2 linked regions of the Rubrivivax gelatinosus IL144 genome follow. The protein of the gene in region 2 interacts with the protein of the main gene of each other region in a pairwise test. Links are inferred from orthologs where the notes say so. Each region holds a gene or a part of one and is shown on either strand. Other genes may lie near its edges.

What was found.
Region 1: the proteins of RGE_RS21830 (region 2) and RGE_RS22540 interact in binary tests that used the Escherichia coli proteins (3 or more experiments, as listed by UniProt). The link is inferred for Rubrivivax gelatinosus IL144 from one-to-one orthologs.

The regions. Positions count from the first base shown.
Region 1 is NC_017075.1:4,939,929-4,954,388, forward strand. What follows is about bases 5,998-8,975. They hold RGE_RS22540 (sulfate/molybdate ABC transporter ATP-binding protein), read right to left. Parts: upstream 8,008-8,975; coding sequence 6,988-8,007; downstream 5,998-6,987. Other genes in these bases: RGE_RS22530 (hypothetical protein), read left to right, coding at 5,998-6,323; RGE_RS22535 (DUF1294 domain-containing protein), read left to right, coding at 6,360-6,977; cysW (sulfate ABC transporter permease subunit CysW), read right to left, coding at 7,997-8,890; cysT (sulfate ABC transporter permease subunit CysT), read right to left, coding at 8,932-8,975. Outside these bases: RGE_RS22500 (NAD(P)(+) transhydrogenase (Re/Si-specific) subunit beta), read right to left, coding at 1-411; RGE_RS22505 (NAD(P) transhydrogenase subunit alpha), read right to left, coding at 408-722; RGE_RS22510 (Re/Si-specific NAD(P)(+) transhydrogenase subunit alpha), read right to left, coding at 734-1,864; RGE_RS22515 (NUDIX hydrolase), read left to right, coding at 1,967-2,464; RGE_RS22520 (methyl-accepting chemotaxis protein), read left to right, coding at 2,589-4,154; RGE_RS22525 (CysB family HTH-type transcriptional regulator), read left to right, coding at 4,214-5,170; more of RGE_RS22530, read left to right, coding at 5,439-5,997; more of cysT, read right to left, coding at 8,976-9,768; RGE_RS22555 (sulfate ABC transporter substrate-binding protein), read right to left, coding at 9,945-10,958; alpha/beta fold hydrolase BchO, read left to right, coding at 11,151-11,999; RGE_RS22565 (histidine phosphatase family protein), read left to right, coding at 12,022-12,666; RGE_RS24220 (hypothetical protein), read right to left, coding at 12,669-12,854; RGE_RS22570 (M4 family metallopeptidase), read left to right, coding at 12,996-14,460. UniProt on the Escherichia coli protein: Part of the ABC transporter complex CysAWTP involved in sulfate/thiosulfate import. Responsible for energy coupling to the transport system.
Region 2 is NC_017075.1:4,782,214-4,796,491, forward strand. Bases 3,131-5,926 are described here. They hold RGE_RS21830 (glutamate-5-semialdehyde dehydrogenase), read right to left. Parts: upstream 5,273-5,926; coding sequence 3,989-5,272; downstream 3,131-3,988. Other genes in these bases: RGE_RS21820 (BLUF domain-containing protein), read left to right, coding at 3,131-3,439; RGE_RS21825 (LemA family protein), read right to left, coding at 3,441-3,986; RGE_RS21835 (Lrp/AsnC family transcriptional regulator), read right to left, coding at 5,307-5,771; RGE_RS21840 (LysE/ArgO family amino acid transporter), read left to right, coding at 5,864-5,926. In the rest of the region: RGE_RS21800 (sensor histidine kinase), read right to left, coding at 1-230; RGE_RS21805 (DUF4390 domain-containing protein), read right to left, coding at 227-805; 16S rRNA (cytosine(967)-C(5))-methyltransferase RsmB, read right to left, coding at 825-2,162; folE (GTP cyclohydrolase I), read left to right, coding at 2,254-3,003; more of RGE_RS21820, read left to right, coding at 3,014-3,130; more of RGE_RS21840, read left to right, coding at 5,927-6,481; RGE_RS21845 (DUF167 domain-containing protein), read right to left, coding at 6,483-6,794; RGE_RS21850 (DNA topoisomerase III), read right to left, coding at 6,791-9,385; RGE_RS21855 (SET domain-containing protein), read left to right, coding at 9,484-9,972; RGE_RS21860 (biotin--[acetyl-CoA-carboxylase] ligase), read left to right, coding at 9,977-10,900; RGE_RS21865 (hypothetical protein), read left to right, coding at 10,894-11,541; gap (type I glyceraldehyde-3-phosphate dehydrogenase), read right to left, coding at 11,617-12,615; tkt (transketolase), read right to left, coding at 12,783-14,278. UniProt on the Escherichia coli protein: Catalyzes the NADPH-dependent reduction of L-glutamate 5-phosphate into L-glutamate 5-semialdehyde and phosphate. The product spontaneously undergoes cyclization to form 1-pyrroline-5-carboxylate.

The sequences.
Region 1 (14,460 bases), 160 kb from region 2 along the record:
GCCCAGGAACAGCTCGATGCGGTTGCCGACCGGAATCGGCTCGCCGCGGTTGATGATGCCGAAGGCCCAGGGCTCGGCGACCACCGCGACGGCGATGAACACCGCGGCCAGGCCGATCATGCTGTGCATGAAGGCCACCAGCTCGGGCATCTTGGTCATCTCGACGCGGTTGGCCATCAGCGAGCCGGCGCCGCCGCCGATGACCAGACCCAGCAGCACCCAGCCCAGGCCCAGCGGCGAGCCGGCGAGCTTGACGATGAGCGCGGCGGTGGTCAGCACGGCGATGGTCATGCCGACCATGCCGAAGACGTTGCCGCGGATTGAGGTGGTCGGGTGCGACAGGCCTTTCAGCGCCTGGATGAAGCAGATGCTCGCGACGAGGTAGAGCAGCGTGACGAGATTCAGGCTCACTTCTTGGCCTCCGCCGGCTTGCGGTCCTTCTTCTTGAACATCTCCAGCATTCGCCGGGTGACCAGGAAGCCGCCGAAGACGTTGACCGCGCACAGCGCCACGGCCAGCACGCCCATGGTCTTGCCCAGGTCGGTCTCGGTCAGCGCCGCCGCCAGCATCGCGCCCACGATCACGATCGCCGAGATCGCGTTCGTCACCGCCATCAGCGGCGTGTGCAGCGCCGGCGTCACGTTCCACACCACGTGGTAACCCACGTAGATCGCCAGCACGAAAATGATCAGGTTCGTGACGGTATGGCTCACGATTTCCATCGCCGCCTCCTTCAGTTCTTCTTCAGTTCGCCGCCCTGCGCCATCAGGCAGGCGAGCACGATGTCGTCGTCGGCAGGCACGTGCAGCGCACCTTCCTTGGTGACGACGAGCTTGAGGAAATCGAGCACGTTGCGCGCGTACAGGCTGGAGCTGTCCGCGGCCACCAGCGCCGGCAGATTGGTCTCGCCGATGATGGTCACGCCGTGCTTCTTCACCGTCTGGCCGGCTTCGGTCAGCGGGCAGTTGCCGCCCACGCCATCGGCGCCACGGCCGGCGGCCATGTCGACGATGACCGAGCCCGGCTTCATGGCCTTGACCATGTCCTCGGTGACGAGCACCGGCGCGGCACGGCCCGGGATCAGCGCCGTCGAGATGACGATGTCGGCCTGCGCGACGCGCTTGGCGACTTCGACCTTCTGGCGGTCCAGCCAGCTCTGCGGCATCGGGCGGGCATAGCCGCCGACGCCTTCGGCGGCTTCCTTCTCTTCGGCCGTCTCGTAAGGCACCTCGATGAACTTGGCGCCCAGCGACTCGACCTGTTCCTTGACGCTGGGACGAACGTCCGAGGCCTCGATGACCGCGCCCAGGCGCTTGGCCGTGGCGATGGCCTGCAGGCCAGCGACGCCGACACCCAGGATGACGACACGCGCGGCCTTGATCGTGCCGGCGGCGGTCATCAGCATCGGGAACAGGCGCTGGTACTTGTCCGCGGCCATCATCACGGCCTTGTAGCCGCCGATGTTGGCCTGGCTGGACAGCACGTCCATGCTTTGCGCCCGCGTCGTGCGCGGCGCGGCTTCGAGCGCGAAGGCGGTCAAACCGGCAGAGGCCAGCGCCTGCAGGCCGGGCTTGTCGAACGGGTTCAACATGCCGACCAGCGCCGTGCCGGGCTTCATCAGCGCGAGCTCCTCGGCATCCGGGCTGCGCACCTTGAGCACCAGCTCGCAGCCGAACGCGGTGGCACGGTCGCAGATCTCCGCGCCGACGGCCGCGTAGGCCTCGTCCGGCGCACTCGCCGCCACGCCCGCGCCGCTCTGCACCTTCACGGTGTGGCCCTGCGCCTTCAGTTTCTTCGCCGTCTCCGGGGTGACGGCGACACGCGTCTCGCCCTGCGCCGTCTCCAGCGGCACACCGATCAGCATGGGGATCTCCTAACCTACGTTGCTGAAATTGCCGCCGCGGGCGCCTGGTGCCGGCGCCCGGGGGCGTCGGAAGCTACCACAACTCGCCGCTACGATCCGGCGATGCCGAGCACCCGCTGGACCCCCTTCGTCACCGTCGCCGCCGTCGTCGAACACGAGGGCCGCTACCTGCTCGTCGAGGAAGAGACGGCCGACGGCCTGCGCCTGAACAACCCGGCCGGGCACCTGGAGTGCGGCGAGTCACCGCAGCAAGCCGTGGTGCGCGAGGCGCTGGAAGAGACCGCCCGCGCCTTCACGCCCGAGGCGCTGCTGGGGCTGTACCTGTCGCGCTTCACGCCACGGCCCGGCGACGACCGCACCTATCTGCGCATCGCCTACACCGGCCGTGTCGGCGAGCCGCTGCCGGGCCGCCGCTTGGACGCCGGCATCGTGCGCACCCTGTGGCTGCGGCCCGAAGAGATCCGCGCCCAGGCGGCGCGGCTGCGCAGCCCGCTGGCGCTGCAGTGCGTCGAAGACCATCTGGCGGGTCGCCGGCTGCCGTTGGATTCGGTTTACATCCATCCCAGCCTGTGGAATGAGAACGGTATGAATTTGCGCTAGAACAAACCCATAAAAACACAAGCTCAAGCTGGCAAGGTTCGGCGTCGATAGCACCGGGACAGTGTTGGCCCGACGCAGGCGGACACAAGGCATCCCGTCAACGCCTCGACAACAAGAAGCCAACATGCGCCAGAACCTGCCTGTGACGCAGCGTGAACACCCGTTCCCCGACGGAACGACGCTGATGTCGATGACCGACCCGCGCGGCAAGATCACCTATGCCAACGCGGCCTTCGTGGCGATCTCCGGCTACAGCCGCGAGGAACTCGTCGGCAAAGCGCACAACATCGTGCGCCACCCCGACGTGCCACCGGCGGCCTTCGCCGACATGTGGACGACGCTGAAGGCCGGCCAGGCCTGGACCGGCATCGTCAAGAACCGCCGCAAGAACGGCGACCACTACTGGGTGCGCGCCAACGTCGCGCCCATCGTGCGCGACGGCCGCATCGTCGGCCACCTGTCGGTGCGCACGCGGCCCACGCCCGAGGAGATCCAGGGCGCCGAAGCGCTCTACAAGGAGATCCGCGAGGGCCGCGCCAAGGGTCTGGCGATCGAATGCGGGCTGCTGGTGCGCACCGGCATCGGCGCGCTGCTGTCGATCCGACAGCGCATGTCGCTGGCCTGGCGCGTGCGGCTGGGCGTGCTGGTGGCGGCGCTGCCGGCTGTTGCCGCCGCAGCCGCCGTCGGCGCTCCGACGCCGGTGATCGGGGCCGTGGCGGCGGCTGCGGCCGCCGGCGCACTCGCCGCCGGGCTCTGGCTGCGCCAGCAGGTCACGCAGCCGATCCGCGTGGCCGCCGAGCAGTCGCTGAAGGTGGCGACCGGCCAGCCGGGCAGCACGCAGCTGCTGGACCGCGCCGACGACGTCGGCATGCTGCTGCGCTCGGTGAACCAGTCCGGCCTGAACCTGCGCTCGCTGATCGACGACGTCGCCAACCAGGTCGACGGCCTGGGCAACGCCAGCCGCGAGATCGCCGCCGGCAACCTGGACCTGTCGCAGCGCACCGAGCAGACCGCCGCCAGCCTGCAGCAGGCCGCGGCGTCGATGCAGCAGATGACCGGCAACGTGCGCCAGACGGCCGACAGCGCCGCCGCCGCACACGACCTGGCCGAGGAAGCCACCGCCGCCGCCGCCCACGGCGGCCAGGCCGTCGGCCAGATGGTGGCGACGATGACCGAGATCAGCGGCAGCTCGGCGCGCATCGGCGAGATCGTCGGCGTCATCGACGGCATCGCCTTCCAGACCAACCTGCTGGCGCTGAACGCCGCGGTGGAAGCCGCACGCGCCGGCGAACAGGGCCGCGGCTTCGCGGTCGTCGCCGCCGAGGTGCGCGCGCTGGCCAAACGTTCGGCCGAGGCGGCACGCGAGATCAAGCGCCTGATCGCCGAGTCGCAGGAGCGTGTCGAGGCCGGCAACCGTCAGGCCGGCGACACCGGCGAGGCGATGGAGCGCCTGGTGCAGCAGGTGCACCGCGTCGGCGACCTGCTGGCCGAGATCAGCGCCGCGGCACGCGAGCAGAGCGAAGGCATCGGCCAGGTCAACGAGGCCGTCAACGAACTGGACCGCTCGACGCAGCAGAACGCCGCGCTGGTCGAAGAGACCGCCGCCGCGGCCGCCAGCCTGCGCCAGCAGGCGGTGGCGCTGTCGGAGGCGGTGGCGGTGTTCGACCAGGGCTCGACCGCCCGCAGTTGAAGGGACGCGCGCCGCGACGGTGGCGCGAATAATGGCCGCGTCCTATCGAGGAGGCGGGCGTGAACTTCCAGCAGCTGCGATCGGTGCGCGAAACGGTGCGCCGGGGCTTCAACCTCACCGAGGTCGCGCAGGTGCTGCACACCTCGCAGCCCGGCGTCAGCCGCCAGATCCGCGAGCTGGAGACCGAGCTCGGCGTCGAGATCTTCGTGCGCGCCGGCAAGCGCCTGACCGGGCTGACCGCACCGGGCGCGACCATCCTGCCGATCGTCGAGCGCCTGCTGCAGGAAGCCGACAACCTGAAGCGCGCCGGCGACGACTACGCCGGGCAGGGCAAGGGCACGCTGGTCATCGCCGCGACGCACTCGCAGGCGCGCTACGCGCTGCCCACCGCGGTGCGCGACTTCCGCGCCACGCATCCCAACGTGCAGCTGCGCCTGCACCAGGGCTCGCCCAAGCAGGTGGCCGAGCTGCTGCTCGAAGGCGAGGCCGACCTCGGCGTGGCCACCGCGCTGATCGCCCACTACCCCGAGCTGGTGGCGCTGCCCTGCTACCGCTGGACGCACTCGGTGATCGTGCCGGCGGGCCACGAGCTGGCGCGGGACGCCGAACGCGGCGCGCCGCTGACGCTGGAGCGCCTGGCCGCCTTCCCGCTGATCACCTACGAACCCGGCTACACCGGCCGCAGCCAGATCGACGAGGCCTTCAGCCAGAAAGGCCTGGCGCTGGAGCTGGTGCTGTCGGCGATGGACGCCGACGTCATCAAGACCTACGTCGAGCTGGGCATGGGCGTGGGCATCATCGCCTCGATGGCCTACGACGAGCAGCGCGACCCCGGCCTGCGCGCCATCGACGCGCGCCATCTCTTCGCCACCAACATGACGCACGTCGGCCTGCGCCGCGGCGCATACCTGCGCGACTACGTCTACGACTTCATCCGCACCTTCGCGGCGCCGCTGGACCGGGAGCTGGTCGACCGGGCGCTGGCGGCGCCGGTGGGGGTGGTGGTCGAGCCCTGATCAAGGGCATTCCGAAGGCCGGCCCGCCGCCGGAGCGGGCGTGATGGCCCGGCCGCCGTCATCTCGTTCGCGATCGGCGCAACACAATGCATCAGGCCGAATTCGATCGAATTGAGGACGTTCTTCTTCGATTTCCTGAGTGTCGAATGCGATCGGACCGCCAACACGACCCCAATTCCGGGGACGAACACTCGTGTTCGTGCGGCCGCGCAGGACCGGCACGATACGATCGAATGACATCGAAAAAAGCACTCAGGGAGAGATGCGAATGGCGGGGAAACTCGAATGGCTGGCCGCAAGGCCTGCACGCGCCGTGGCCGGCGTGGCGCTCGTCGGCGCCCTCGCGGCGTGCGGCGGCGGGGTCGTGGACGACAACGGCGAAGCGGATCACCTCGTTTGTGCGACGGGATGCAAACCCTCCAGTTCGCTGAAAACGAACGAACTCCGCGCGTATTTCGCCGTCGTCGGCGATGGCTCCAGCGTGCAAGCGCAGGCTGGTTTCAGCACCGGCAGCGACCTGCGCTTCAATGTCGAGATCGACGGCGGCGACAGCCTGCGGCTGGTCACGCCCAAGGGAAGCCAAGGCTTCCATATCCCGGGAGGAGACATCACGACGCTCCTCGGCGACGCCCTGATCACGCTGATCACCGGGGCAAAGCCTTATGTGTCCAAGATCGATCCGTCGTCGGGCGTCACGCCATTGCGCTTCGAGTTCGTTCGCGGCACCACGACCGAGGTCTCGACGGTGGAGTTGCCGGCGCCATTCGACATCTTGAGTCCCGCGTCGCGAACGACGCTGCCCATCACGCAGCGCACGCTGCCCATCCGCTTGAGCGCGGCGGAGGTGGGCTCGTCGCATTACGCCAGCATCGATTGCACCGACGTCAACGGCAACAAGGGCAGTGGCTCACCCGGACTGGGCGTGGTGTCCGGCAGTCTCGCCAGCGACACGTCCGGCGTGTCTTATTCGCTGGATCTGGGCAAGGCGATCGATGGACTCAGCTTCTCGAGCACTTATCCGCGTGGCGCGGTGGCGCGCTGCGACGTCAAGCTCCAAGTGGTCGTGCAGAGGGTGGGCCAGGCCGACCCGGCGTTCGCCTCGGCCGAGGTCTACGCGAAGCAGGCCCGGTCGGTCTCGATCGCTCTGCGCTAAGGCGTCCCCGCTGCGGGACAGCCGCTCGACGTCCCGATGCGCTTAGCCGGCAGGCTCACCCGCTGGAACGACGAGCGTGGCTTCGGCACGATCGAGTCGACCCAGGGCGGCGAGCCGATCTTCATGCACGTCTCGGCATGGCCCAAGGGCGAGCCGCGGCCGCGGCTCGGCCAGGCGGTGTCGTTCGAGATCGAACTCGGGCCCAAGGGCAAGCGCGCGTGCAAGGTCCAGCCCCTCGCGCAGCGGCGCACGCCGCCGCGGGCGCCCCGCGCGCGCCCGGCGCCTTGGGGCACCGCGACGCTGTTCACGATCCCCGCCTTCCTGCTGCTGTACCTGGGCCTCTCGGTGCTCTGGGGACTGCCCCGGTGGGTCGGCGGGCTGTACCTCGCGGCCAGCTTGGTCAGCGTCGTGGCCTACGCGCTGGACAAGTCGGCCGCCGAACGCGGCGCCTGGCGCACGCCGGAGAGCACGCTGCACGCGCTGGCGCTGCTCGGTGGCTGGCCGGGCGCGCTGCTGGCGCAGCAGTGGCTGCGCCACAAGTCGAGCAAGCCGGCCTTCCGCCGCGTGTTCTGGGCGACGGTGATGCTCAACGTGGCGGCGCTGGCGGTGCTCGGCTCGCCGCTGGGTGCGGCGCTCGTCGGCGCCGCGAGCTGAGCCGCGCCGCCTAAACGCTGCCCGCCACGAAGCGCGTCACGCGCCGCGGCCGCAGGTGGTAGTGGCCGCCGACGGCCAGCCCCAGGCGCTCGCGCAGCGCGACGTAGTCGGCGCGCAGCATCTCGACGTCGACGAAGCCGCCGTCGTCGCCACGGCGGAACTCCAGCCGCGTGTGCGCGCCCACCGTCAGCGTGTGCGCCAGCGTCGCCGGCAGCGCGTCGGGCGCGGCGTCGCCCAGGATGTCCAGCTCGTGCGGGCGCACGTAGCCGGTCTCGCCGTCGGGCACGCCGAAGCGGCCGCGGAACAGGTTCACGTCGCCCAGGAACTGCAGCACGAAAGGCGTCGCCGGATGGTCGTAGACCTGGTCCGGAGCGCCTTCCTGCTCGATGCGGCCGGCGTTCATCACGACGACGCGGTCGGCGACTTCCATCGCCTCTTCCTGGTCGTGGGTGACGAAGACGCTGGTGACATGCACCTCGTCGTGCAGCCGGCGCAGCCAGCGGCGCAGCTCCTTGCGCACCTTGGCGTCGAGCGCGCCGAAGGGCTCGTCGAGCAGCAGCACCTTGGGCTCGACGGCCAGCGCACGCGCCAGCGCCACGCGCTGGCGCTGGCCGCCGGAGAGCTGGTGCGGATAGCGGTCGAGCAGCGGGCCCAGCTGCACCAGCTCCAGCAGCTCGGTCACCTTGCGCCGGATCGTCGCGTCGTCGGGGCGCCGGTGTTTGGGGCGCACGCGCAGGCCGAAGGCGACGTTCTCGAAGATCGTCATGTGGCCGAACAGCGCGTAGTGCTGGAAGACGAAGCCGACGTTGCGCTCGCGCACGTCGGTGTTCGTCGCGTCCTCGCCGTGGAAGTGCACGCTGCCCGAATCAGGCACTTCGAGCCCGGCGATGATGCGCAGCAGCGTCGTCTTGCCCGAGCCCGAGGGGCCCAGCAGCGCGACCAGTTCGCCGGACGGGATGTCGAGGTTGAGGTCGTCGCAGACGACCGTGCTGCCGAAACGCTTCTTCAGGTTGCGGACTTCAATGCTCACCGGCAGCTCCCTTCATCGTCGCCTTCACGCGCTGCTCGACGGCGTACTTCAGCACCAGCGTGACCAGCGCCAGCGCCGCGAGCAGCGACGCGACCGCGAAAGCGGCGGCGAACTGGTATTCGTTGTAGAGGATCTCGATGTGCAGCGGCATCGTGTTGGTCTCGCCGCGGATGTGGCCGCTGACGACGCTGACGGCGCCGAACTCGCCCATCGCGCGCGCGTTGCAGAGGATCACGCCGTACAGCAGCGCCCACTTCACGTTGGGCAGCGTCACGCGGCGGAAGATCTGCCAGCCGCCGGCGCCGAGCACACGCGCCGCCTCCTCCTGCTCGACGCCTTGGGCCTGCATCAGCGGGATCAGCTCGCGCGCGACGAAGGGGAAGGTGACGAAGACGGTGGCCAGCACGATGCCGGGCACGGCGAAGATGATCTTCAGGTCATGGTCGCGCAGCCACTCGCCGAACCAGCCCTGCATGCCGAAGACGAGCACGTAGATCAGGCCGGCGATCACCGGGCTCACCGAGAACGGCAGGTCGATCAGCGTCAGCAGCAGGTTCTTGCCGCGGAAGTCGAACTTGGCGATGCACCAGGCCGCGGCGATGCCGAACACGAGGTTCAGCGGCACGCTGATCACCGCCGCCAGCAGCGTCAGCTTGACCGCCGACAGCGCGTCGGGCTCGACGATGGCCGCCAGGTAGACCGCCCAGCCTTTCTTCAGCGCCTCGTGGAAGACGGTGGCCAGCGGCACGAAGAGGAACAGCGTCAGGAACACCAGCGCGGTGCCGATCAGCAGCCGGCGCACCCAGGCCGGCTCCTCGGTGGCGCCCAGGCGGCGTTCGACCGCGGGTGCCGCCGTCGGCCAGGATTCGGTCTTGCGCCGCACGACGGCGCGCCAGCCGCCACGCAGCCGAGTGGTCGTCGTATTCACACGCCCCCCTGGCGTTTACGCGCCCAGGCCTGCAGCGCGTTGATGACCAGCAGCAGCACGAAGGACACCGTCAGCATCACCACCGCCACCGCGGTGGCGCCGGCGTAGTCGTACTGCTCGAGCTTGGTGATGATGATCAGCGGCGTGATCTCGCTGACCATCGGCATGTTGCCGGCGATGAAGATCACCGAGCCGTACTCGCCCAGCGCACGCGCGAAGGCGAGCGCGAAGCCGGTCAAGAGCGCCGGCATGACGATCGGCAGCACCACCTGTGTCACCGTCTGCCAGCGCGTCGCGCCCAGCGTCGCGGCGGCTTCCTCGAACTCGCGGTTCACGTCTTCCAGCACCGGCTGCACGGTGCGCACGACGAAGGGCAGGCCGATGAAGACCAGCGCGACGAAGACGCCGACCGGCGTGAACGCCACCTTGAACGGCAGCCACTGGCCGATGGCGCCGTTCTGGGCATAGATCGCGGTCAGCGCGATGCCGGCCACCGCGGTCGGCAGCGCGAACGGCAGGTCCACGAGCGCGTCGACCAGGCGCCGGCCCGGGAAGCGGTAGCGCACCAGCACCCAGGCGACGAGCAGGCCGAACACGGCGTTGACCAGCGCCGCCGCGAGCGAGGCGCCGAAGGTCAGCCGGTAGGAGGCGACGACACGCGGCGACATCGTCGCGGCGACGAAGGCGTCCCAACTCAGCGTCGCCGTCTTCAGGAAGGCGGCCGACAGCGGCACCAGCACCAGCAGGCACACGTACAGCAGCGCGAAGCCGAACGCGAGGTCGAAGCCGGGCAGGACGGTGTGGCGGCGCAGCAGCGCGCGTGAGAACGGCATCAGGCCTCCACGCGCCGTGCCGTGCGCACGCGCTTCATCGGTTTGCTCATGGGAAGGGGCGAAATACGAAGCTGAACGCATCGTAGGCAGCACATGACGGCCGCCTACGAAGCGTTTCGAGGATCGTTATGCGAGCGGCGTCTGTCCCCGCGGATGCGGGCGCCGGCCCGCGGGGGTCACTTGCGCACGTAGATCTGGTCGAAGGTGCCGCCGTCGGCGAAGTGCGTCTGCTGCGCCTTGGCCCAGCCGCCGAACACCTGGTCGATCGTGAACAGCGTGACCTTGGGGAACTGCTTTTCGTACTTCGCCGCCGCCTTCGGATCGATCGGGCGGTAGTAGTTCTGCCCGGCGATGTCCTGGCCTTCGGGCGAGTACAGGTACTCCAGGTAGGCCTGGGCGACGGCGCGTGTGCCCTTGCGGTCGACGACCTTGTCGACCACGGCCACCGGCGGCTCGGCCAGGATGGACAGCGAGGGCGCGACGATGTCGAACTTGTCCGGGCCCAGCTCCTTCAGCGCCAGCAGCGCCTCGTTCTCCCAGGCCAGCAGCACGTCGCCGACGCCGCGTTCGACGAAGGTCGTCGTCGCGCCGCGCGCGCCGCTGTCGAGCACCGGCACGTTCGCCAGGATCTTGCCGACGAACTCCTTGGCCTTGGCTTCGGAGCCGTACTTCTTCTGCGCGTAGCCCCAGGCGGCGAGATAGTTCCAGCGTGCGCCGCCGGAGGTCTTGGGGTTCGGCGTGATGACCGAGATGCCGGGCTTGATCAGGTCGTCCCAGTCCTTGATGCCCTTCGGGTTGCCCTTGCGCACCAGGAACACGATGGTCGAGGTGTAGGGCGCGCTGTTGTGCTTCAGGCGCTTCTGCCAGTCGGGCGCCAGCAGCTTGGCCTTTTCCGCGATCTCGTCGATGTCGTAGGCCAGCGCCAGCGTCACGACGTCGGCGTCCAGGCCGTCGATGACCGAACGCGCCTGCTTGCCCGAGCCGCCGTGCGACTGCTTGATCGTCACGTTGTCGCCGGTCTTGGCCTTCCAGTGGGCGGCGAAGGCCTTGTTGAAGTCCTGGTAGAGCTCGCGCGTCGGGTCGTAGGAGACGTTCAGCAGCGTCACGTCCTTGGCCCAGGCGCCGGCAGCGGCGACGGCCAGCGTGGCGGCGGCCAGCGTGGCGCGCCAAGGGAATCGGGTGATGTTCATGCAGGATCCGTTCGGTCGGGGATGCAGTCCATGCTAGGAACGAGGAAGCAAGCGAAGAACGAATGAAATCGCCGATCCTTATGCGTTTTGCGCCCATTGCCGCCCAGCCGCACGGCTTGCGCCCGGTGAAGCGGGGTGCCGCGGCGGGCGGCTATGCTCGGCCGCCATGCCCTGTCTTGCTTGCGCTCCGCGATGAGCCTGCCCCCCGCCGACTGGCCGCTGCGTGAGTTCAGCCGCTCGGTGCGCACCGGCGAAGTCGACTGGCACGTGCAGGTCGCCGGCCGCGGCCCGGTGATCCTGCTGCTGCACGGCTCGGGCGGCTCCTCGCACTCGTTCGCCGGCATGCTGCCGCACCTGGTGGCGCACGGCACCGTCGTCGCACCCGACCTGCCGGGCCACGGCTTCACGACCGGCGCCCGCTTCGACGCGCTGACGCTGCCGCGGCTGCGCGAAGCCATCGCCTCGCTGCTGCTGGCGCTGGAGCTGCCGCGCCCGGCACTGGTCGCCGGACATTCGGCCGGCGCCGCGCTGGCGCTGCGCTGGGCGCTGGACGCGCCGCGGCCGCCGAAGGCGGTGTTGGGCTTCGCGCCTTCGCTGGTGGCGCCGCCCGCTTATTACATGCAGTGGATGGCGCCGCTGGTGCATCCGTTCGCGACCTCGGCGCCGGTGACCTCGATGCTGGCCTGGGCCGTGGGCCCCACCGGCATGCTCGACTGGCTGCTCGACTCCACCGGCAGCAAGCTGCCCGAGGCCGAACGCCGCCTCTATCGCACGCTGTTCGCGCAGCCGACGCACGTGCGCGGCGCCATGAGCTTCATGGCCGCCGCCGACCTGCCCTCGCTGCTGCCGGGCTGCGCCGCGCTGCCCTGCCCGGCGGCCTTCGTGCTCGGCCGCGAGGACGGCTGGATCCGCGAGCGACCGCTGCGCCGCGTGCTGCAGCGCCACCTGCCGCAGGCCGAGGTGCAGACCTGGCCCGGCGGCCATCTGCTGCACGAGCAGAGCCCCGAACGCGCCGCCCGGCGGCTCATCGAACTGCTTTGAGCCGGCGGCATACTCGCCGGCGATGACCGAATTCCTCTTCATCCGCCACGGCGAGACCGACTGGAACCGCCAGCAGCGTTTCCAGGGCCGCATCGACGTCCCGCTCAACGCCACCGGCCGCCTGCAGGCCGAACGCCTGGCCGAACGGCTGGCCCCGGAGCCGGTCGACGCGCTCTACGCCAGCGACCTCGTACGCGCGATGCAGACCGCCCAGCCGCTGGCCCGCGCCTGGAAGCTGGACACGCGCCCCGAACCGGGGCTGCGCGAACAAGGCTTCGGCATCCTCGAAGGCCTGGACGTGCCGACGATCCGCGTCGAACACGCCGATCTGTGGGCGCGCTGGATCGAACGCCGCGCCGACTTCGCCTTGCCCGGCGGCGAGAGCGTGCGCGACTTCAGCACGCGCGTGCTCGGCGCCGTCGCCCGCCTGGCCGCCGCGCACGAGGGCGGCCGCGTCGCCGTCGTCACGCACGGCGGCGTGCTCGACATGCTGTGGCGCCACGCCCGCGGCGAAGCGCTGGATGGCGCCCGCGCCTGCCTGATCCCGAACACCGGCCTGAACCGGCTGCGCTGGCACGACGGCGCGCTGACGATCGAGGCCTGGGGCGACGACGCCCACATTGCCGACCTGCCGGGGACGGCGCCGGTGACGCCGCTGGCGCGCTGAGTTCAGCGCTCGGGTGCGCCCGGCTGCGGCAGCGCCGGGTCTTCGGCCGCGGCGGCGTCGGTCACCGGGCGGCTCACGGCCTTGCCCAGCGACTCCAGCACGCCGTCGTCGGCGCCCTTGGGCGAAGGCTGACCGCCCGGGTCGGCTGCGGGGTCCGGGCGCGGATCGGGGGGAGTGGGTGTGTTCATGTCGGCCTGATGGCAATCGGGAATCCCACGCCCCCTAACCCCCACGAATGCGCGGCCCGGCCCGCGGGATTCGGCTCCTAGGATGGCTCGCGCCTTGCGTGGCGTGACCAAAGACAACATCAAGACAGGAGCGAAACCCCCGTGACCCAGACTTCCTCGCGGCGTGTCCGCATCACGTTCTCGATCCTCGCCGCAGCCGCGGCCCTGGCCACCACGACGGCAGGCGCCGCACCGAGTGCCGACCAGAGCCGCGCCGCCAGCGCGCGTGCGCTGTCCCACGTGCAGGCCTATGCCGGCCGCACGCTGCACGGCGCCGGCCAGACCTGGGCCGTGCGCAACATGGTCATCGACGCCGACGGCCGCGAGCACGTGCGCCTGGACCGCCGCTACCGTGGCCTGCGCGTCATCGGTGGCGACGTCGTCGTGCACGGCAGCCGCAGCGGCGCTTTCCTCGACGCCACGCTGACGCTGCGCCGCGCCCTGACGCTGGGCACCAAGCCCGGCCGCAGTGCCGCCGACGCGCTGCGCACGGCGCTGGCGACGCACAGCGGTGCACTGCGCCAGGCGCCCGAGCTCGTCGTGCACGCGCGCGGCGACCGCCCGGTGCTGGCCTGGGACGTGGTGCTCGACAGCGAAGGCGAGGACGGCACGCCCAGCGCGCTGCACGTCATCGTCGACGCCGCCAGCGCCCAGGTCATCGAGAGCTGGGACGACATCCAGACCGCGCCGGCCGCCGGCACCGGCAACTCGCTGTTCCTGGGCAGCGTGCCGCTGACGACCGAGAGCTCGGGCAGCAGCTACGTGCTCAAGGACACGACGCGCGGGGGCCAGAACACTGTCGACATGAACAACCGCGGCTTCGGCACCGGCAAGGCGCTGAGCGACAGCGACAACGTCTGGGGCAACGGCACGACCAGCGACCGCGCGACGGTGGCCGTCGACGCGCAGTACGGCGTCGCGATGACCTGGGACTACTTCCAGAACGTGCACGGCCGCAACGGCATCGCCGACAACGGCGTCGGCGCGCAGAGCCGCGTGCACTACAAGCGCAACTACGCCAACGCGTTCTGGAGCGACAGCTGCTTCTGCATGACCTTCGGCGACGGCAACTCCAGCATCTACCCGCTCGTGTCGCTGGACGTCGCGGGCCACGAGATGTCGCACGGCGTGACCTCGCGCACCGCCGGCCTGGTCTATTCCGGCGAGTCCGGCGGCCTGAACGAGGCCACCAGCGACATCTTCGGCACGATGGTCGAGTTCTACGCCGCCAACGCCAAGGACACGCCCGACTACCTGATGGGCGAGAAGCTGTTCAAGAACGGCACCGGCTTCATCCGCTCGATGATCCAGCCGAGCAGCGACGGTGCCTCGGCCGACTGCTGGTACTCGGGCCTGTCCTCGCTGGACGTGCACTACAGCTCGGGCGTCGCCAACCACTTCTTCTACCTGCTCGCCGAAGGCACGACCGCCGGCCAGCCCAGCCGCACCTGCAGCGCGTCGAACACGCGCGTGGCCAACGGCACCGGCACGCTCGCGGGCATCGGCCACGGCAAGGCCGAGAAGATCTGGTACCGCGCACTGACGGTCTACATGACCTCCAGCACCA
Region 2 (14,278 bases):
CTGCCGAACTTGCCGCGTTTGAGCCGCAGCACCAGCCGCACCGAGGCAATGCCGATGACCAGCAGCAGCAGCCCGGCGACTGCGGCGTTCACCCAGAACAGCCAGACGAAATGGCGCTCGTAGAAACCGCCGCCGGCCGTCGACAGCGACAGCACGAAGGCCAGCACGAGCGCGGCGCCGGTGCCCGCGACCAGCGCGACGATCCAGATCCAGCGGGCCGTGCGACTCATGGCAGCTCGACCGGCAACTCGCGCTCCGCGCCGATCGCCCAGTCGGCCTGGCCGCCCAGGCCGATCTGCATCGGGCTGGGCAGCTGGCTGGTGTCCAGGCGCCAGCTGAACTCGATGTAGTAGTCCTTGCCGGACTCGAGCTGCGACAGGTCGGCGATGCGCCAGCCGGCGCTGCGCGTGACCGCGGCCATCGCCTCGGCCAGCGTGGGGTAGGTCTGGTTCAGGCCGCCGAGGCCGACACGCCAGCTGGAGGTCAGCGCCTGGTAGACGACGCGCCAGCTGCGCGAGACGCGCGCGATGCGTTCGTCGCGCCAGTACCAGCGGTCGCGGCGCAGCGTCGCCTGGGCGACGAAGTACACCGGCACGCCGCGCATCATCGCGTCCTCGACGGCCTTGGGCAGCGTCACGCGGGCGGCGAACTCCAGCGTCAGCGCACCTTCGCTGCGGCCGGTCTGCAGCTGGATCAGCTCGACGCCCTGGCCCCCGGGAGCGGCGCCGGCCGCACCCGCCCAGCCGAGCAGGACCGACAGCCCCAGGCCCAGCAGCAGTCTTCGGCGGACCGGCGGCAATCGCATGACGGGAAGGACTCGGGGCTCAGGCCTTGTGGATCAGGGCGTAGTAGAAGCCGTCGTGCAGCGCGCGGCGCGGCGTGGCCGACGGATGCGGCGAATTGTCGGCCAGCGGCAGCAGGTGTCCGGGCGACTGCGGATCGAGGCTCGCTCCGGCGTCGCCGTGGCGTTGCAAAAACGCGTCGATCTGCTCGGCACCCTCGCTGCGGAACAGCGAGCAGGTGGCGTAGACCAGGCGCCCGCCGGGGGCTAGCAGCGGCCACAGCGCGTCCAGCATCTCGGCCTGCAGCCGTGCCAGCGCGGTGATGTCGTCGGGACGGCGCAGCCAGCGCACGTCGGGGTGGCGGCGCACGATGCCCGAGGCGCTGCAGGGCGCGTCGAGCAGGATGGCGTCGAAGGGGCGGCCGTCCCACCAGTTCGCGGTGTCGCGCGCGTCGCTGGCGCGTACCTGGGCCTGCAGCTGCAGCCGGTGCAGGTTCTCCTGCACGCGCACCAGGCGCACCGGGTCGCTGTCCAGCGCCAGCAGGTCCAGGTCGGCAAGTTCCAGCAGGTGCGCGGTCTTGCCGCCCGGGGCGGCGCAGGCGTCGAGCACACGCGCGCCGGCCGGCAGCCCCGCGCCGACGAGCAGCGGCGCGGCGCGCTGCGCGGCCGCGTCCTGCACCGAGACCTCGCCTTCGGCGAAACCGGGCAGCTGCGTCACCGGGCAGGGCTCGGCGAGCACGATGGCCTGGCCGCCGAGCGCCGGGTCGTCGACCAGGCTGGCGGCGCGCCCCTGCGCCGCGAGGCGCTGCAGATAGGCCTCGCCGCTGCCGCGGCGGCGGTTGACGCGCAGCGTGAAAGGCGGGTGCACGTTGGCCGCCGCAAGCAGCGCCTGCCACTGCGTCGGCCAGTCGTGGCGCACGCGCTCGATCCACCACAGCGGGTGGTTGAAGGCGCCCAGCGGCTGGTGCCGCGCCGAATTGGCGAGGTGCTCGCGCTCGCGCACGAAGCGGCGCAGCACGGCGTTGATGAAGCCGGCGGCGACCGGCGTGCGGTGGCGCGCCGCATGCACCGCCTGGTCGACCAGCGTGTGGTCGGCATAAGGCGAGGGCTCGCCGGTCGGCCAGAGCAGCGCCAGCGCGGTCAGCAGCAGCGATTCGACGTGCGGCGGCGGCGTCTTCGGCGCAACGATGGCGCGCACCTCGCCGGCGCTGCCCAGCCAGCGCATCACGTGAAAAGTGAGCGCCTGCACGCCGGGACGCGCATCGGGCGCCACGCGCGCCAGCACGTCGGTCAGCGAACGGCCCTGGCGCACCGCGAGCACGGCGTCGGCGGTCAGGTCGAGCAGCCGCGACAGCGGCACGGACGAAGTCGGAGTGGTCACCAGGGCAGTCTAAGCGGAGCCTGCACGCTGGCGAAGCGCGCCGCACAATACCGAGTCCCTTCGCCACCGGCCGACCGGCCCGCCTCTTCCCATGGCCAAGACCGTCCTGCCCCCGGAGCCCGCGACGCCGCGCCTGCTGCGCAGCGAGGATGAACTGGCCACGCTGCCGGTCTCCGAACGCATCCGCTACCGCCTGGTCTGCGCGGACAAGCGCTTCCACGCCAACGACAACATCGCCGACTTCGTGCGCGAGGGCGAACTGCCCGAGCTGAAGAAGGAGGTGCAGGCCAAGCTCGAGGAGCTGCTGCGCGCGCTGGTCATCGACACCGAGAGCGACCACAACACGCAGGAGACGGCCAAGCGGGTGGCCAAGATGTACATCGACGAGGTCTTCCGCGGCCGCTTCCACCCGATGCCGTCGGTGACCGAGTTCCCCAACGCCGAGCGCCTGAACGAGCTGATGATCGTCGGCCCGATCACCGTGCGCAGCGCCTGCAGCCACCACCTGTGCCCGATCTTCGGCAAGGTCTGGATCGGCCTGCTGCCCAACGAGCACAGCAACCTGATCGGGCTGTCCAAGTACGCCCGCATCACCGACTGGATCATGAGCCGGCCGCAGATCCAGGAGGAGGCGGTGACGATGCTCGCCAACGAACTGCAGGAGCGCGTGCGCCCCGACGGCCTGGCCATCGTGATGGAAGCCGACCACTTCTGCATGCACTGGCGCGGCGTCAAGGACACCGACAGCGCGATGGTCAACAGCGTGATGCGCGGCGCGTTCCTGAAGGATCCGAACCTGCGGCGCGAATTCCTCTCGCTGCTGCCGCGCAAGCAAGACTGAAAGGCCCGCGATGCTCGTCCGCCTCATGTACGTCAGCCGCGCCGTGCCGGCGCTGGACCCCGAGGAGCTGCAGTCCATCCTGCGCGCCTCGCGTGCGCAGAACCCGGCGCTGGGCATCACCGGGGTGCTGTGTTATTCCGACGGCATCTTCGTGCAGGTGCTCGAAGGCGGCCGCAGCGCCGTCAACCGCCTGTACGCGCGCATCGTCGGCGACCCGCGCCACACCGAGGTCGAGATCCTCAGCTACGAGGAGATCGGCGAACGCCGCTTCGCCGGCTGGTCGATGGGCCAGGTCAGCATCGCGCGGCTGAACCCGGCGCTGCTCCTGAAGTACTCGGAGACCGCGACGCTGGACCCCTACGCGGTCTCGGGCCAGGTCAGCAAGGCGCTGTTCGACGAACTGGTGGCCACCGCGGCCATCGTCGGCCAGTCCTGATTCAGAGCCGGCCGGCCGGCCCGAAGCGGTACAGCGGCACCAGCAGCCGCGTCGGGAACTCGGCGATCGCCTCGTCGTAGGCGGCGCCGGCTTCGTTGAAGCGCTGGCGCGCGAAAGCCAGCCGCGAACCGCCGTCGGCCAGCACCACGGCCTGCTCGGCGATCGCCGGCTCGACCTTCAGCAGCGGATGCTGCTCCAGCAGCGCCAGCACGCGGCTGGCCGCGGCGCCCATCGCCGCCTCCCCCTTGACCAGCACCAGCGCGGCCTCCAGCCGCACCGGACGCGCGCCCAGCGCAGCGGCGGCCTCGCGCACCTGGGCCTCGGCGGCGAGCAGCGCGTCCAGCGCCTTGGCTTCGCCGGCCATCGGTTCGCGCAGCGCCTGGGCCAGCGCCTGCGCGGCCTCGCCGCGGCGTGCCAGCGCCTCGGCGACCTGCTGCCAGGCGGTGCCGATGGCCGTGCGCAGCGCCATCAGCCGGTTGTAGGCGCCGACCATCCAGAACACGAGCACGGCCGCAAGGGCCAGCACGGCGATCTGCAGTGCGGACACGGTCAGCGCCGGATCTCGCCCTGGCCGAGCACGATCCACTTCAGCGAGGTCAGCCCCTCCAGGCCGACCGGGCCGCGGGCGTGGAACTTGTCGGTCGAGATGCCGATCTCGGCGCCCAGGCCGTACTCGAAGCCGTCGGCGAAACGCGTGCTGGCGTTGACCATCACGCTGGCCGAATCGACCTCGCGCAGGAAGCGCATCGCGTTCGGGTGGTTCGTCGTCAGGATGGTGTCGGTGTGGTGCGAGCCGTGGCGGTTGACGTGGGCGATGGCCTCGTCGAGGCCGGCGACGACCTTGATGCTGATGACCGGCGCCAGGTACTCGGTGTCCCAGTCGGCCTCGGTGGCGTCGACGACCCGCGCGCCGGGCACGGCGGCGAGCATCGCCTTGGCGGCCGGGCAGCAGCGCATCTCGACGCCCTTGGCGGCGAAGACCGCGCCGATGCGCGGCAGGAAGGCCGCGGCCTGCGCCGCGTGCACCAGCAGCGACTCGGTCGCGTTGCAGGGGCTGTACTTCTGCGTCTTGGCGTTGTCGGTGACGACGACCGCCTGCTCCAGGTCGACCTCGGCGTCGACGTAAATATGGCAGTTGCCGTCCAGGTGCTTGATGACCGGCACGCGCGCCTCGGCAGCGATGCGCTCGATCAGGCTCTTGCCGCCGCGCGGGATGACGACGTCGACGTACTGCGGCATCGTGATCAGCCGCCCGACCGCGGCGCGGTCGGTGGTCTCGACGAGCTGCACCGCGTCGGCCGGCAGGCCGGCTTCGACCAGCGCGCCCTGCACCAGCTTCCACAGCGCGAGGTTGGAATGCAGCGCCTCCGAGCCGCCGCGCAGGATGCAGGCGTTGCCGCTCTTGATCGCCAGCGACGCGGCCTCGATCGTCACGTTCGGGCGGCTCTCGTAGATCATGCCGAAGACGCCCAGCGGCACGCGCATGCGGCCCACCGAGATGCCGGTCGGGCGGCGGCGCAGCTCGCTGATCTCGCCGATCGGGTCGGGCATCGCGGCGATCTGCTCGCAGCCTTCGGCGACCGTCTCGACGACCTTGGCCGTGAGCTTGAGCCGGTCGACCATCGGCTCGGCCAGCCCGGCGGCGCGCGCGGCGGCGAGGTCGAGTTCGTTGGCCTGCTGCAGCGGGCCGAGCTTCGTGCGCAGCGCGGCGGCCAGGCGGCGCAGCGCGTCGTCCTTGGCGGCGGAGCCGGCACGCGCCATCGCGGTGGAAGCGGCGCGCGCGGCGGCGCCGACGCGGTCCATGTAGGCGGCGATGTCGTCGATCGGGTTCATGGCGGGATTGTCCCGCATCCGCCCGGGCGGGCTTTCAGCGCAGCGTGCCCGGCGGCACCAGGCCGCGGCGCGGGATCGGCGTCGAGAACACGATCTGGGTGCGCGTCTCGCCCCAGGCGTTGATCGAGCCGAGGAAGGCCTCCAGCGCCGGCAGGTCGGCGGCGACGACGGTCAGCAGATACGAGTCGGCACCGGCGACGTGGTGGCATTCCAGCACCTCGGCGGCGCGGCCGATCTGCTCGAGAAAGGCCTTCTTCGCCGGCTGGCCGGAGACGGTGAGGCCGACGATCGCGCGCACCGTGTAGCCGGCACGCGCGGCGTCGACGTCGGCAGCGACGCCGCGCACGACGCCGGCGTCCTGCAGCCGCTTCAGGCGTTCGGCCGTCGCCGGGATCGACAGCCCGGCGGCTTCGGCCAGCACCTTCAGCGGGGCGCGACCGTCGCGCTGCAGCGCGAGCAGCAGCTTCCAGGCCTTGTCGTCGAGCACGTTTTCGGTCATGTGGCAGTTTGGCCTGAAATTTAGGTATATCGCAAGAATTCAGCCTGAGGAATCGCCTGGATCGACCGCCAAAGGCTTCGCACAATGAAGCCGTGGACGCTCAACTCACCCTCTTCCTGCAAGCCGGCGCGATCGGGCTGTCGATCGCCGCGCCGGTGGGCCAGATCGGCCTGCTGGCGATCCAGCGCACGCTGCAGTACGGCGCCGCCGCCGGCATCGCCACCGGGCTGGGCGCGGCGGTCGCCGACGCGATCTACGGCGCCGTCGGCGCCTTCGGCGTCACCGCGCTGATCGCCTTTCTCGTCGAGCAGCGCACGCTGCTGGCCGGCGGCGGCTCGGCGCTGCTGCTGTGGATGGCCTGGCGCATCGCGCGCCAGCCGCCGGCGCGGCGCGCGGGCGGGCCCGGCGAGCGGGCGCCGCTGGCGCGGCTCTTCGCCGGCACCTTCGTGCTGACGCTGGCCAATCCGACGACCATCCTGTCCTTCATCGCCGTCTTCGGCGCGCTGGCCGGGCGCAGCGCGGTGGCCTCGCCGTGGGTGATGGTCGCCGGCGTCGCCGCCGGCTCGGCGCTGTGGTGGTTCATCCTGGCCGGCGCAGTCGGCCGGCTGCGCACGCGTTTCGATGCCCGCTGGCAGCACCGGGTCAACCTCGTGTCGGCGGCGCTGCTGGCCGGTTTTGCGCTCTGGCAGCTGGCGGCGCTGCTGCGCTGAATCAGCCGGCGAGCACGCGCTGCAGCCAGGCCGCCACGGCCTCGGGCGCGGCGTCGAGCTCGATCGTCTTGCGCCGCCCGGTCTGGCCGTGAGTCAGCCGCACCGCACGCTTGGGCAGGTCCAGCTCGTCGGCCAGCCAGGCGACGAGCGTGTCGTTGGCCTTGCCGTCGACCGGCGGCGCGTTCAGGCGCACGCGCAGCGCGCCGTCGTGCAGGCCGTCGGCGCCGGTGCGGCGCGCATTGGGCACGACCGCCACGCGCAGCCGGCTGGCCGCCGCGCCGGCCGCACTCAGGCACGGCGGCGCGTCGTTCACGCCGCGGTCTTGCGTGCCGGCGCCTTCTTCGCCGGCGGCCGCGCGGCACGCGGCTCGAACTCGAAACCGACCTTGCCTTCCTTGGTGTCGTAGACGAGGAAGGCCTTGAACTTGCGCTTGGTCTTGTTCGAGACGAAGTCCTCGAGCAGCTTGGTGCGGCCGGTGGTCAGCAGGCGCGTCATCTCCTCGTGCGTCACCGGCTGCTGCAGGATCACGGCGCCGCTCTTGAAGTCGCAGGTCGCGTGCGGGCCGACGGCGTGCTCGCAGACGTAGCTCGTGCCGTGCTCGTAGACATGGCTGCGGCACTTCGGGCACGGGCCCAGGCTCTGCTGGCCGCTGAAGTCCACCGGCTCGCCTTCGCCTTCGGCGGGCTTGTCGTCGTCGCCGAAGTCGAACTCCAGCTTCCAGTTGCCGATCTCCTCGTCGCGCACGATGCGCAGCTCGGCGCTGAACGGCCAGCCGGCCTTGGAACGGAAGCCTTCCAGCGGGCCCAGGCGCTTGTCGCGCAGCAGCGCGTCGGCCTCGGCGAGCTCGAAGGTGCGGCCGGCCGGCAGCTTGGTGATGCTGAAGCCGCAGCCGCTACCTTCGGGCGAACCGGCGGCGCCGATGCAGGCGAAGCGGCGGTAGTTCTCCTTGACCACGCCGCCGCAGTTCGGGCAGGGCGAGGCCAGCGTCGCGTAGTCGCCGGGAATCGTGTCGCGGTCGTATTCCTTGGCCTTCTTGACGATGCGCTCGGCCATCTTGGCGATCTCGGCCATGAAGCGCTCGCGGCTCAGCTTGCCGTGCTCCATCTGCGACAGCTGGTACTCCCAGTTGCCGGTCAGCTCGGGCTTGGTCAGGTCCTCGATCGCCAGGCCGCGGAGCAGCGTCATCAGCTGGAAGGCCTTGGCGGTGGGCACCAGCTCGCGGCCTTCACGCAGCATGTACTTCTCGAGGATCAGGCCTTCGATGATCGCGGCGCGCGTCGCCGGCGTGCCCAGGCCCTTCTCGGCCATGGCCTGGCGCAGCTCGTCGTCGTCGATCAGCTTGCCCGCGCCTTCCATCGCCGACAGCAGCGTCGCTTCGGTGTAGCGCGCCGGCGGCTTGGTCTTCAGCTGTTTGACGTCCACGCCCTCGGTGCGCACGGTCTCGCCTTGCGTCACCGGCACCAGGTTGGCGTCCTCGTCCTGGGCTTCCTTGCCGTAGACCGCCAGCCAGCCCGGGTTGACCAGCACCTTGCCGTTGGTCTGGAAGTGGTGCGTCGCGCCGGCCGTCGCGACCTTGCTGATGCGCGTCGTGACCATGTACTCGGCCGCCGGATAGAACACGGCGATGAAGCGCTTGACGACCAGGTCGTAGAGCTTGGCCTCGATCTCGGTCAGGCTCTTCGGGGCCTGCAGCGTCGGGATGATGGCGAAGTGGTCCGAGACCTTGGTGTTGTCGAAGACACGCTTGGTGGGCTTCACGTAGCCGGCGTCCAGCCCCTTGCGCGCGTGCTGCGACAGCGCCGCCAGCGGGCCCGGCAGCTCTTCCTCGGCGAGCATCGCGAAGGTCTGCTTGACGACGGCCACGTAGTCCTCGGGCAGCGCGCGCGAGTCGGTCCGCGGGTAGGTCAGCACCTTGTGCTTTTCGTACAGCGCCTGGGCGATCGACAGCGTCGTCTTGGCCGAGAAACCGAAGCGCGAGTTGGCCTCGCGCTGCAGCGTCGTCAGGTCGTAGAGCAGCGGGCTGCTCTGCGAGCTGGGCTTGGCTTCCTCGGTGACGGTGGCCGGCTGGCCGCGCACGGCGGCGGCGATGGCCTGGGCGTCGGCCTCGTTCCACAGGCGGTCGGCACGCGCTTCGGCGTCGTCGGGGTTCTTCTTCCACTTCGGGTCGAACCACTTGCCCTCGTACTGCCCGGCCTGGGCGTCGAAGGCGGCGCGCACTTCCCAGTAGTCGCGTGCAACGTGCTTGCGGATCTTCTCCTCGCGCTCGACGACGATCGACAGCGTCGGCGTCTGCACCCGGCCCACCGTGGTGAGGAAGAAGCCGCCGTCGCGCGAGTTGAAGGCCGTCATCGCGCGCGTGCCGTTGATGCCGACCAGCCAGTCCGCCTCGGAACGGCTGCGCGCGGCGTCGGCCAGGCCCTGCATCTGCTCGTCGCTGCGCAGCTTGTCGAAGCCGTCGCGGATGGCCTGCGGCGTCATGCTCTGCAGCCACAGGCGGCGGATCGGCTTGGTGAAGGGCTTGCCGGCCGCGGCGTACTGGACGATCAGGCGGAAGATCAGCTCGCCTTCGCGCCCCGCGTCGCAGGCGTTGACGAGATCGGTGACGTCCTTGCGCTTGACCAGCTTGACCACCGCCGACAGCCGCGACTTGGACTTGTCGATCGGCGCCAGCTCGAAGTGCGGCGGCACCACCGGCAGATGGGCGAAGCTCCACTTGCCGCGCTTGACGTCGTAGGCCTCGGGAGCCTTGATCTCCACGAGGTGGCCGACCGCCGAGGTGACGACGTACTGGTCGTTCTCGAAATGGTCGGCGTGTTTCTCGAACTTGCCGGCGACCGGCGTCAGCGCACGCGCGATGTCCTGCGCGACGCTGGGCTTCTCCGCAATGATGAGAGTCTTGGTCATGTCTGCCTTGGCTCACGGCGAAGCAAGCCGTGCCTAAAATCCGCCGTCTTTCACGCGCACGCACACACGCGCGCGCCCCTGTAATTTCAATGTACCCAATGAAGAAGACCGTGCAACCAGCGGCGCCAAGGGGCGATGCGCGACGCATCCAGGTGCGGCGCAGCGGCGTGCACGGCAAGGGGGTGTTCGCATTGCAGGCGATCGCCGCCGGCACGCGTCTGATCGAATACAAAGGCGAGCTGATCGACTGGCCAGAAGCGCTGCGCCGCCACCCGCACGACCCGGCCCAGCCCAACCACACCTTCTACTTCCACGTCGACGACGGCCACGTGATCGACGCCAACGTCGGCGGCAACGCCTCGCGCTGGATCAACCACGCCTGCGACCCGAACTGCGAGGCCCAGCAGCTGGCCGACGGCCGCGTCTTCATCGACGCGCTGCGCGACATCGAAGCCGGCGAAGAGCTTTTCTACGACTACGGCCTGGTGATCGACGAGCGCTACACCGCCAAGCTTAAGAAGGAATACGCCTGCCACTGCGGCAGCCCGAACTGCCGCGGCACGATGCTCGCGCCCAAGCGCCGCTGAGACCATGGACGCCCCGGTGCCCACGCCATTTCACGCCGGCCAGGCCGAGCCGCTGCGCTGGGGTGCCGAGGAAGTCTGGCAACAGCTGCAGCCGCTGCTGCCCGGCGTCAGCGTCGAGGTCGTCGCGAGCACCGATTCCACCAACACCCGCCTGATCGAACGCGCCCGCGCCCAGGCCGGCCAGCGCGACGCGCCGGTCACGCGCCCGGGCGAGCTGCGCGGCTTCGGCGACCTGCCGCGGGCGCCCTACGGCCGCCGCGCCGGCGACACCGAGCCCTGCCTGCTGGTGGCCGAACACCAGACCGGCGGCCGCGGCCGCCTGGGCCGCGACTGGCTGGGTGCGGCGGGTGCGTCGCTGACCTTCTCGCTGTCGCTGCCGCTGGCGCCGCGCGACTGGTCGGGGCTGTCGCTGGCGGTCGGCGTCGCGCTCGCCGAGGCGCTGGACGTCGCGCCGCCGCGCATCGGGCTGAAGTGGCCCAACGACCTCTGGATCCTCGACGGCCCCGGCCGCGGCCGCAAGCTCGGCGGCATCCTGATCGAGACCGTGCCGGTCGGCCAGCGCCGCATGTGCATCGTCGGCGTCGGCCTGAACGTGCTGCCGCAGCCGGCCGAAGGCCTGACCCACGGCTACGCTTGCCTGCAGGAGCTCGACGGCGAGGCCAGCGCGCCGCGTGCGCTGGCCGCGGTGGCGGCGCCGCTGGTGCAGGCGCTGCTGCGTTTCGAGGCCCAGGGCTTCGCCGCCTTCCAGGCCGGCTTCGAACGCCGCGACCTGCTCGCCGGCCTGCCGGTGACGACCACCGGCCCCGAACCGCTGCACGGCGTCGCCGAAGGCGTCGACGAACGCGGCGCGCTGCGCGTGCGCGCCGGCACGCTGCACACGCTGGTCAGCGGCGAGGTCAGCGTTCGCCTGCGGGACGACACATGCTGAGGGCCCTGGCCGCCCTGCTGATCGGCGCCAACCTGCTGTTCTTCGCCTGGGCGCGGGGCTGGCTCGACCCCGCCGTGCCGCCACCGCAGCACGGCCAGCGCGAGCCGGCACGGCTGGCGGCGCAGATCCAGCCCGAGACGATCCGCATCGTCACGCCTCAGGCCGCCAGCGCCGCGGCGGCCAGCGTCGCCTGCGTCGAGGCCGGCCCGTTCAACGACGCCGACGCCGCCAGCGCCGAACAGGCGCTGATCGCCACCGGCCTGCCGGGCGACCTTTGGAAGCGGCGCGACCAGGCCCAGCCCTCGGTCTGGCTGGTCTACATCGGCCGCTTCCCCGACGGCGCCTCGATGCGCTCGCGCGCCGACGCGCTGCAGAAGCTGCGTGTGCCCTACGAGACGCTGGAGGCGCCGCCGGAGCTGGCCCCCGGCCTCGTGCTGTCGCGCCACGACTCGCGCGAAGACGCCGAACGCGGGCTCGCCGCCATCTCGACCAAAGGCGTGAAGACGGCCCGCGCCGTCGCCCTGCCGCCCCCGCCGCCGCAGCACTGGCTGCGGGTCGCGCGCGCCGACGCGACGTTGCAGGCGCGCCTGGCCGACGCGGCGCTGCCCGGCGGCACACGCTTTCACCGCTGCGCGCGCTGAACTCGCGCCGGCCATGAAAAACGGCCCCGCGTGGGGGCCGTCTTCGAGTCCCGGCCGCAGCCGGGTTCAGGGTCTTCAGGCCGAGATGACTCGCACCATCTCGAGAACCTTGCAGGAGTAGCCCCACTCGTTGTCGTACCAGGCCACGACCTTCACGAAGGTCTTGTCCAGCGCGATGCCGGCGTCGGCGTCGAAGACCGAGGTGCAGCTCTCGCCGCGGAAGTCGGTGGCGACGACCTTGTCGGTGGTGTAGCCGAGCACGCCCTTCATCGGGCCCTCGCTGGCGGCCTTCATCGCCGCGCAGATTTCCTCGTAGCTCGCTTCCTTGTTCAGCTCGACGGTCAGGTCGACGACCGAGACGTCGGAGGTCGGCACGCGGAAGGACATGCCGGTGAGCTTCTTGTTCAGCTCGGGGATGACCTTGCCGACGGCCTTGGCGGCGCCGGTGGAGCTGGGGATGATGTTCTCGAGGATGCCGCGGCCGCCGCGCCAGTCCTTGTTGCTCGGGCCGTCGACGGTCTTCTGCGTCGCGGTGGCGGCGTGCACCGTGGTCATCAGGCCGCGCTTGATGCCGAAGGTGTCGTTGAGCACCTTGGCGACCGGCGCCAGGCAGTTGGTCGTGCAGCTGGCGTTGGAGACGATGGCCTGGCCGGCGTAGGTCTTGTCGTTGACGCCGTAGACGAACATCGGCGTGTCGTCCTTGGACGGCGCGCTCATGATGACCTTCTTGGCGCCGGCGGCCAGGTGCTTCTCGGCGGTTTCCTTGGTCAGGAACAGGCCCGTCGATTCGACGACGATGTCGGCGCCGACCTCGCCCCACTTCAGCTCGGCCGGATCCTTGATCGCGGTGAGGCGGATCTTCTTGCCGTTGACGATCAGCGTGTGGCCGTCGACCGAGATGTCGCCCTTGAAGCGGCCGTGCACGCTGTCGTACTGCAGCATGTAGGCCAGGTAGTCGGGTTCCAGCAGATCGTTGATCGCGACGACTTCGATGTCGTCGAAATGCTTGATCGCGGCGCGGAACACCATGCGCCCGATGCGGCCGAAGCCGTTGATGCCGATCTTGATGGTCATGTCGTCTCTCCTGAACGGTGAAGGTGAACGGGCTTCGGCGCCTGGGCGACCGGACCTCGCGGCCCGGCCGGCGCCACTAGGGAGCGATCTTGCCGCAGGCGGCGCGACGGGTCACGCGCCGCCCTGCAGGCGGTGGTGGGCAAAGGCGAACGGTGCCTGCCACCGGGTCAGCGGTCGAGCACCTTGCGCACGACCGCGGCGACGTTCTCCGGCGTGAAGCCGAAGAGCTTGAACAGCACGCCGGCCGGCGCGCTTTCGCCGTAGCGGTCGAGACCGACGACGGCCGCGCAGCCGTACTTCCACCAGCCGTCGGTGACGCCGGCCTCGACGGCGATGCGCGGCAGCTTGGCCGGCAGCACCGAGAGCTTGTACTCGACGCTCTGGCGGTCGAAGGTCGTCGTGCTGGGCATGCTCACGACACGCACCGCGATGCCGGCGGCGGCCAGCTGCGCCTGCGCGTGCAGCGCCAGCTGCACCTCGCTGCCGGTGGCGATGATCACCGCCTGCGGCGCCTTCTTCAGGCCCACCTCGGCCGGCTCGGCGAGCACGTAGGCGCCCTTGCCGATGTCTTCCAGCGTCGCCTTGGGCGCGTAGGGCAGGTTCTGGCGCGACAGCAGCAGCGCCGTCGGGCGGTCGGTGTTGCCGATCGCCACCGTCCAGGCCACCGTCGTCTCGGCGGTGTCGGCGGGGCGCCAGACGTCCAGGTTCGGGATCAGGCGCAGCGACGCGGCGTGCTCGACGCTCTGGTGCGTCGGGCCGTCTTCGCCCAGGCCGATCGAGTCGTGGGTGAAGACGTGCACGACACGCTGCTTCATCAGCGCGGCCATGCGGATCGCGTTGCGGCTGTAGTCGCTGAACGTGAGGAAGGTGCCGCCGTAGGGGATGAAGCCGCCGTGCAGCGCGACGCCGTTCATCACCGCCGCCATGCCGAACTCGCGCACGCCGTAGTTGATGTGGCGGCCGCCGTTGGCCGCGCCGTCGTCGCCGAAGCGCAGCGCCGGCGTCGAGCTGGTGTTGGTCAGGTTGGAGCCGGTCAGGTCGGCCGAGCCGCCGAGCAGCTCGGGCAGGGCCTTGGTGAAGGCTTCCAGGGCCAGCTGGCTGGCCTTGCGCGTGGCCACCGTCTCGGCCTTGTCGTGCGCGGCGATCGCGGCGTCGGCGGCGATGCGCGCGAAGCCGGCGGGCAGCTCGCCCTTCATGCGGCGCTCGTACTCGGCGGCCAGCTCGGGGAAGGCGCTGCGGTAGGCGGCGAAGGCCTTGTTCCAGGCGGCTTGCGCGGCGCTGCCGGTCTTGCGCGCGTCCCAGGCGGCGTAGGCGGTCTTGGGCACGACGAAGGGCTCGTGCTTCCAGCCCAGGCCTTCGCGCACCAGCGCGATCTCGGCGGCGCCCAGCGGCTCGCCGTGCGCCTTGGAGGTGCCGGCGCGGTTGGGCGAGCCCTTGCCGATCGTCGTCTTGCAGATCACCAGCGTCGGCTTGGTGGCCGAGGCGCGGGCCTGGGTCAGCGCGGCGTCGACGGCGGCGACGTCATGGCCGTCGACCGGGCCGACGACGTTCCAGCCGTAGGCGTCGAAACGCTTGGCGACGTCGTCGACGTACCAGGGCGTGACCTGGCCGTCGATCGAGATGCCGTTGTCGTCGTACAGCGCGACCAGCTTGTTGAGCTTCC